DNA from 2 places in the Kocuria oceani genome. Region 1 is predicted to be linked to the other one. Evidence: riboswitches for the same ligand, from Rfam matches in the RefSeq annotation. Region 1 holds a riboswitch; the other holds the start of a gene.
What was found. A riboswitch is a leader RNA that binds a small molecule or an ion and turns the genes downstream of it on or off. The one in region 1 is predicted to bind S-adenosylmethionine.
Positions count from the first base shown of each region.

Region 1 (3,737 bases):
GCGGGTCCAGCGTCCAGCCCTGCCGCAGCCGCGCCCCGAGCTCGATCAGCGGGCACGTGTCCATCACCACGTCCAGCCCGGCGGCGGCGGCGCGGGCCGCGGCCGCGTGGTCCACGACGCCCAGCTGCAGCCACACGGTCCTCGCGCCGGCGGCGACGGCCTGGTCCACGACCGCTCCGACGCGGCGGGAGTTGACGAAGCAGTCCACCACGTCGATCGGCCCCGGGACCTCGGCGAGCGTGCGGAAGCCGGGCTCCCCGTGCACCACCTCGCCCTTCGGGTTGACCGGGACGATCGTCATGCCGAGGTCGTCCCGGATGCGCTTCGCGACCGAGTGCGCGGGCCGGGCCGTGTTCCCGGTCAGCCCCACCACGGCCCAGCGTCCGGGCTGTGTCATCAGGCGGTCGATCACGGCGGGATCGTTGCGGCTCATGCCCCCACCCTGGCACGGACCCGCCCCGCTCGCCCCGATCGCGCCCCACCGTGTCCCGAGATTGCAGGTCCCGGCCACCGACCGAAGCGTTGCAACGACCCTATGAATCCACCGCGCACGGGACGCCGACACGTGCAACCTCGGCGGGGGGGCGGAGGGTCAGGAGAAGAGGGGGAGGAGGTCTGCTTCCGGGCCCAGCTGGGCCCGGTCCTGGGCGGGCAGGGCCGCCCGGCCGGTGCCCACCCGGGCGAAGTGTTCATCGCTCCAGTGCTCGGGCGGCTCCCGCTCCCACAGGTCGATGAGGACCCGGCGGACCTCGGCGAGCCCGTCCACCGCCGGTCCCGGACAGCCCTCCAGGTGCTCGATGAGGTCCAGGTGGTGCACCGTGGACTCCACCGCCAGGGTGCTCAGGAGGTCGTCGACCCGGAGCACGTGGCCCTGGGTGCGGACCGTCCCGCCGGGCCGGCAGCGCTCCGCCGCGTGCACGAGCGCCCGCGCCGACTCCCGGTAGTGCCCCCGCAGCTCATCCCACTCCGGGTAGAGGCTCGCCGCCGCCCGGGTGCGGCGCCGGACCTCGGCCGCGGCCACGGCATCCGCGCCCCGGGCCGCCCAGTAGGTCGCGGCGTCCCGGTCCGGGCGGGCCGTGGTGGGCGTGTGCAGGGCGACCAGACCGCGCACCGCGTCCGCGGCGCAGTGGTGGGCGAGGTCGCGCACCGACCACCCGCGGCAGCCGGTGGGCGCCCAGGAGTCGTCGTCACCGAGCCCGTCGAGGACCGCCGCGAACGCCGTGCAGGCGTCGCGGACCAGGTCCGCCCGGGTCGAGGTGTGCCGGCTCGTCATGGGTCCATGGTGCGGCACGAGGGCGCGGCGTGCCACCGTTTTCGACCATGACGGCCCGCGGAGCGATTTGCCACGCGACCCGCGGAGCACGTTCAATGGGGCCGTAACCATCCGGAGCGGCTGAGAGACCTGGCTCGTCGACGTCGCAGCAACCGGCACGGATCCGTCCGATCCCCGTGCGAGGTGCTAATGCCAGGACCGATGGAGTTGATCATGGGCACGTCTCTGCTGGGCTCTGCACCGTCCACCGCCGCCACCGCACCGGCCACCACGAAGCGCGCCTACTCGGTGGCCTTCGAGCACGTCGGCAAGGCCTTTCCGTCCGGCGGGCACAGCCACCACGTCCTGCACGACGTCGACGTCACGGTCCGCCCCGGGGAGGTCCTGGCGATCCTGGGGCCCTCCGGCTGCGGCAAGTCCACGCTGCTGCGGGCCGCCGCCGGCCTGGACACCGCCTCGGCGGGGCGGGTGCTCATCGACGGCACCCCGGTCTCCGGGATCGACCCGCGCTGTGCCGTGGCCTTCCAGGAGCCGCGGCTGCTGCCGTGGCGCTCCGTGCGCGAGAACGTCCGCCTGGGCCTGCCCTCCGGGCTGGGCCGGGCCGAGGCCGACGCCGTGATCGACGACCTGCTGCGCCTGGTCGGGCTGACCGCCCACGCCCGCCACCGTCCCCGAGCGATCTCGGGCGGCATGGCCCAGCGCGCGTCGCTGGCCCGGGCGCTGGCCCGCAACCCCGGTGTGCTTCTGCTCGACGAGCCCTTCGGCGCCCTCGACGCCCTGACCCGGCTGCGGATGCAGGACCTGCTGCTCACCGTCCACGCCGCGCAGCCGACCACCGTGCTGCTGGTGACCCACGACGTCGACGAGGCGCTGCAGCTGGCCGACCGGATCGTGGTCCTGGGCCGCACCGGCCCGACCGCCCCCGCGTCGATCAGCACGGTGCTCTCCGTGCCCGGCGACCGTCCCCGGGACCGGGCCTCCGAGGTCCTCGCCGAGCTGCGGGTGCAGCTGCTCGGCCACCTGGGCGTCGACGCCCACCACCCCGCGACCCGCTGATCCCGCCCCGCTCCCCCGGGTGCGGCGCGGCCCTGCGCCGCGCCGGGTCCGCCCGGCACGCCCACCCCACCACGAAAGGCCCCACCATGCCGCTGTCCCCGCGCCCCGCCCGCACGATCCCTGCCCTGGCCGCCGTCCTGGCCCTGTCCCTGACCGGGTGCATGGCCGGGGAGGGCTCCGGCGGGGCCCAGGCCGCCGAGAAGATCACGGTCGACTGGGCCACCTACAACCCGCTCTCCGTGGTGATCAAGGAGAAGGGCTGGCTCGAGGCCGCCTTCGCCGAGGAGGGCACCGAGGTCGAGTGGGTGCAGTCCGCGGGCTCGAACAAGGCCAACGAGGCGCTGCGCGCCGAGGCGGTCGACGTCGGCTCCACCGCCGGTTCCGCGGCGCTGCTGGCCCGCAGCAACGGCACTCCGATCAAGGTGATCGACCTGTACTCGCAGCCGGAGTGGTCCGCGCTCGTCACCGCCCCGGGCACCGGGGTGGAGTCCGTGGCCGACCTCGAGGGCCGCACCGTGGCCGCCACCAAGGGCACCGACCCCTACTTCTTCCTGCTCCAGGCCCTCGAGGAAGGCGGGGTGGACCCGGCCGACGTCACGATCCAGAACCTGCAGCACGCCGACGGGCGCTCGGCGCTGGAGAACGGCCAGGTGGACGCCTGGTCCGGGCTGGACCCGATCATGGCCGCCGCGGAGCAGAACGGCGCCGAGCTGTTCTACCGCAACGTGGACTTCAACACCTACGGCTTCCTCAACGCGCACGAGAACTTCCTCGAGGAGCAGCCCGAGGCGGCGCAGACCGTGGTGGACGTCTACGCCTACGCCCGGGACTGGGCGCTGGCCCACCCGGAGGAGACCGCGCAGCTGCTCGCCGACGCGGCCGGGATCGAGCTGTCCGTGGCCGAGCAGGTGCTCGAGCGCACCCACCTGGACATCGACCACGTGCCCGGCGAGCAGCAGCTGGCCGTGCTCGAGAAGGTCGGCCCGATCTTCGTGGACTCCGGTGACGTGTCCGGCCAGGAGCAGATCGACGAGGCCCTGGCCGGCCTCGTGGAGAGCTCCTACGCCGAGGACGCCGACGCCGCCCGCGTGGCCGAGGCCGCCGAGGGCGCGGAGGCCGGGCAGTGACGTCGCCGCTGAGCCCGTCCGGGGAGGCCGTCCGCACCGACCGCGCCGGCGCCGATCAGGTCGTCGGCGCCGAGCCGGCCGTCCACGCCGACGACCCGGGCGACGCACCCGCCGCCGTCGCGGAGCCCCGCCGCCGTCCCCTGCTGCGCGCGGGGCTCGGCCTGCTCCTGCCCGCGGCGCTGCTGGTGCTGTGGCACGTGCTGTCCACCGCGGGCGTCTTCAGCGCCGTCCAGCTGCCCGCCCCGCTGACGGTCCTGGCCGCGGGGGCCGATCTCCTGTCC
Region 1 covers NZ_JARAMH010000001.1:343,360-347,096, reverse strand. The annotation lists gene PU704_RS01700 (CoA-binding protein) at 1-433, opposite strand, end outside; gene PU704_RS01695 (maleylpyruvate isomerase N-terminal domain-containing protein) at 593-1,273, opposite strand; SAM riboswitch class I at 1,378-1,481, shown strand; gene PU704_RS01690 (ABC transporter ATP-binding protein) at 1,487-2,329, shown strand; gene PU704_RS01685 (aliphatic sulfonate ABC transporter substrate-binding protein) at 2,416-3,456, shown strand; gene PU704_RS01680 (ABC transporter permease) at 3,453-3,737, shown strand, end outside.

Region 2 (3,737 bases), on a different contig from region 1:
ACGTGCTGCACGACGAAGAACGCCCCGGTGGCCAGCAGCATGCCGGCCGAGGAGCCGATCTGGGTGAAGGAGCCGAAGAACCCGCGGTGCCGGGCCGGGGAGTGCTCCACGCTCAGCAGCGCGGAGCCGCCCCACTCGGCCCCGGCGGACAGGCCCTGGAGGATGCGCAGGACGACGAGCCCGACGACGGCCCACCAGCCGATCACCTCGTAGGTCGGCAGCAGGCCGATCAGGGTGGAGGCCACGCCCATGAGCAGCAGGGAGGCCACCAGCAGGGCCTTGCGGCCGATCCGGTCGCCCAGGTGGCCGGCGACGATCCCGCCCAGGGGCCGGGCGATCACCCCGACGGCGAGGGTGGCGAAGGAGGCGACGATGCCGCCGAGCTCGGTGGCCATGGGGAAGAACTGGACGTTGAAGACCAGGGCGGCGGCGGTGCCGTAGAGGTAGAAGTCGTACCACTCGATGGTGGTGCCGGCGAAGGCCGAGGCCAGGACGCGCTTCTTGCCGTGGACGACGCTCGTGCGTCCCGCGGCGGCCGCGGTCGGGGCCGGGATCGTGGTCGGGGGCGGGGTGGACATGCGTCAGGCTCCTGGGGTTCGGTCGGCGTCGGTCCCGGCACCGGTCCTGGCGTCGCCGATGGCGTTCAGGCCCTCCGGCAGGGTGCCGTTGATGAGGTAGTCGCCGAGGGCGCGGGCGCGGAAGGCGATCGGGTTGTGGGTGGCCACGGTCTGGGCGTTGCGCCAGTGCCGGTCCAGGCCCTTGGCGGTGGACGTGGCGGAGGCGCCCACGGTGAGGAACAGGTCCTGGGCCGCGCCGAGGGCCAGCTCCGGCACGGTGACCTGGGCGTGCTCCACGGCGATCTCGGACCCGTGCAGCGCCGCCGGGAGGGCGCCGGTGAAGTCCGGCCGGTCGGCGCCGGTGGTGACGGCGGCGGCGATCCCGGCGTCCAGGGCGCGGGCGGCGTGCAGCACGGTGGCCTCGGCGGCGAAGGCCTTGGCGGAGATCCGGCCGGTGGCCTCCTGGATCAGCGGGTCCTCGCGGAACGGCAGGCCGAGCCCGGTGTTGAAGGTCCGCCGGCGGCCGGCGATGGTCTCCACGGCGTCCCGCCGGGCGGCGCGGGCGACGCCGGCCAGCACGGCCAGCAGCACGAGCTGGAAGAAGGCGGCCTCGTGGACGGCCTCCGCGCTGCCGGCGGCGCGGTCCAGCACGGCGTCGTCCGGGACGCGCACGCGGTCGAAGACCGCGGTGCCGGTGCCGGTGAGCTTCTGCCCGAAGCCGTCCCAGTCGTCCTCGAGGGTGACCCCCTGGGCGTCCGTGGCGACGACGGCGAAGCGGCGTCCGTCCCGGCCGTCGAGGGCGGCCGAGACGCGGGTGTAGTCGCAGAAGACGGAGCCGGTGGCGTAGAACTTCCGGCCGGTGATCTCCCACCCCTCGGCGGTGCGGCGCAGCACGGTGTTCAGGGTGCCGAGCGCGTTGCCGCCCTTCTCCGTGGAGGCGTTGCCCACGGTGGCCCCGGCCAGCACCCGCGGATACCAGACGTCCTGGAGCTCCCGGGGCAGGAAGCGCAGGGACTCCACGAAGCCGGCGTGGGAGCGGTAGAGGTGGGCGATGTTGGAGTCGGCCTCGGCCAGGTCGACCAGCAGCCGGGTGAAGTCCTCGATGCTGACCCCGGGACCGCCGTGGGCCGCCGGGACGCGCAGGGCGCCGAACCCGGCCCGGTCCAGCCGGCCGACCTCCTCGTAGGGCAGCGCGCGGCGGAGGTCCCGGTCCAGGGAGCCGGCGGCGATCTCCGTGAACAGCGGCCCGAAGCGCTCCTTCAGCCCGGCGTAGTCCACCGGCAGGCCGGCAGGGTCCGTGCCGGCAGGGTCCGTGCCGGCGGGGTCCGTGCCGGCGCCGGGACGGGTGGGAGTCCTCTCGGCCGTGGTGCGGGTCATGCGGTGGTCCTCTCGGTCGCACCGAGGAGGGCCGGCCGTGCGGTCACGCCAGGGGCGGGCCCGGTGGCGGCAGCGCGGGGGCCGACGTCACGGAGCGACTGCAGATCCGGGATCTCCATCGGTTCTGGCCTTAGCACCCTGACCCCTGCGAAGGACGGGTTGCTGCGGCGTCGTCGAGCCAGATCTCTCGGCCGCTCTGAATGGGACGGATGACATCGCACCAGACCGCCGGGGTGCGGAGCCACCCGATGACGGCCGCATGTCGTCGGATGTCATGCTGACGTCACAGACGGTCATGTCCTCCCGGGTGGTGTAGGAATCCGCCGCGGGACCCCGCCCGGCCGGAGAAGGGGAGCGCCGCGCATCCGCTCAGTATCGCGGCCGGTCCGGCTCCACCTGCTCCGCCCAGGCGAGCACCCCGCCCTCGAGGTGGCGGATCCGCTCCTCCCGCCCGGCGTAGAACGGGCGCAGCGCGGCCAGGGCGGTCGCCGAGCGGGCGCCGGCCTTGCAGTGCAGCACGAGGTCCGCGCCGCGCGCCTCCGGCGGCAGGGCGTCCGGCCCCCGGTCCAGCAGCTCCTGGAGCGGCACGGCCACGGCGCCGGGGATCGCCAGGAGCTGCCGTTCCCAGTCCTCCCGCACGTCGACCAGCACGAAGGCCGTCTCTCCGCGCGCCCGCCGCTCCAGCAGCCGGGCCAGCTCGCCCGCCGCGACCGTCTCGGCGGGCTCCGCGCCGCCGGCCGGCGGACGGACGGCCACGGGCTCGGCGACGGCGGTGACCGGGGCGGCGTCCGGGTCCGGGTCCAGGCGCATCTCGCGCCAGGTCATCGCCAGGGCGTCGTGCAGCAGCACCCGCCCGAGCAGGGGCTCGCCGGTGCCGGTGATCAGCTTGACCGCCTCGGTGACCATCACCGCGCCCACGGTGGCGGGGAGCATGCCGAAGACCCCGCCCTCGGCGCAGCTGGGCACCTCCCCGTCCGGCGGCGCCTCGGGGTAGAGGTCCCGGTAGGTGGGCCCGTGGCCGGCCCAGAAGACGCTGACCTGCCCCTCGAAGCGCAGGATGGAGCCCCACACGCAGGGGATCCCGGTCAGGGCGGCGGCGTCGCTGACCACGTAGCGGGTCGCGAAGTTGTCCGCGCCGTCGAGGACGAGGTCGTACTGCCCGAGGATCCGCACGGCGTTGTCCGCCGTGAGCCGGCAGGGATGGGTGCGGACCCGCACGAGCGGGTTGAGGGCGGTCACGGCCTCCGCGGCGGACTCCGCCTTGGGCCGGCCGACGTCGGCGGTGCGGTGCACCACCTGGCGCTGCAGGTTGGAGACCGCCACGACGTCGTCGTCGACGATCCCCAGCGTCCCCACGCCGGCCGCGGCGAGGTACTGCAGGGCCGGGGCGCCCAGTCCGCCCGCGCCGACCACGAGCACCCGGGCGCTGCCGAGCCGGCGCTGGCCGAGCGGGCCGATCCCGGGCAGGGTCAGGTGCCGGGCGTAGCGCTCGAGCTCCGCACGGGTCAGTTCGGGGCCGGGCTCCACGAGCGGGGGCAGCGCGCTCACGGGCGCTCCCCCACGGGCGCCCAGTCCCCGCGCGGGACGTCCGCCGGACCGGCGGACGCACCGGCGGACGGACCGGCGTCGGGCGCGTCCGTGTCGATCCGCCCGGCCATCGGCGAGGACGCCTGGGCGTGCCGGCGGGCCGGGATCCGGCCGGCGCGGGCGGCCAGCCGCCCGGCGGCCACGGCGTGGCGCATCGCGGTGGCCATGGCCACCGGGTCCTGGGCCCGGGTCACGGCGCTGGCCAGCAGCACGGCG
Region 2 covers NZ_JARAMH010000030.1:10,546-14,282, forward strand. The annotation lists gene PU704_RS18810 (MFS transporter) at 1-578, opposite strand, end outside; gene PU704_RS18815 (acyl-CoA dehydrogenase family protein) at 582-1,934, opposite strand; SAM riboswitch class I at 2,047-2,141, opposite strand; gene moeB (molybdopterin-synthase adenylyltransferase MoeB) at 2,304-3,482, opposite strand; gene PU704_RS18825 (thiazole synthase) at 3,479-3,737, opposite strand, start outside.
Region 2: it holds a riboswitch for S-adenosylmethionine, as region 1 does, so the genes downstream of both, PU704_RS18815 (acyl-CoA dehydrogenase family protein) here and PU704_RS01690 (ABC transporter ATP-binding protein) in region 1, are expected to answer to the same signal.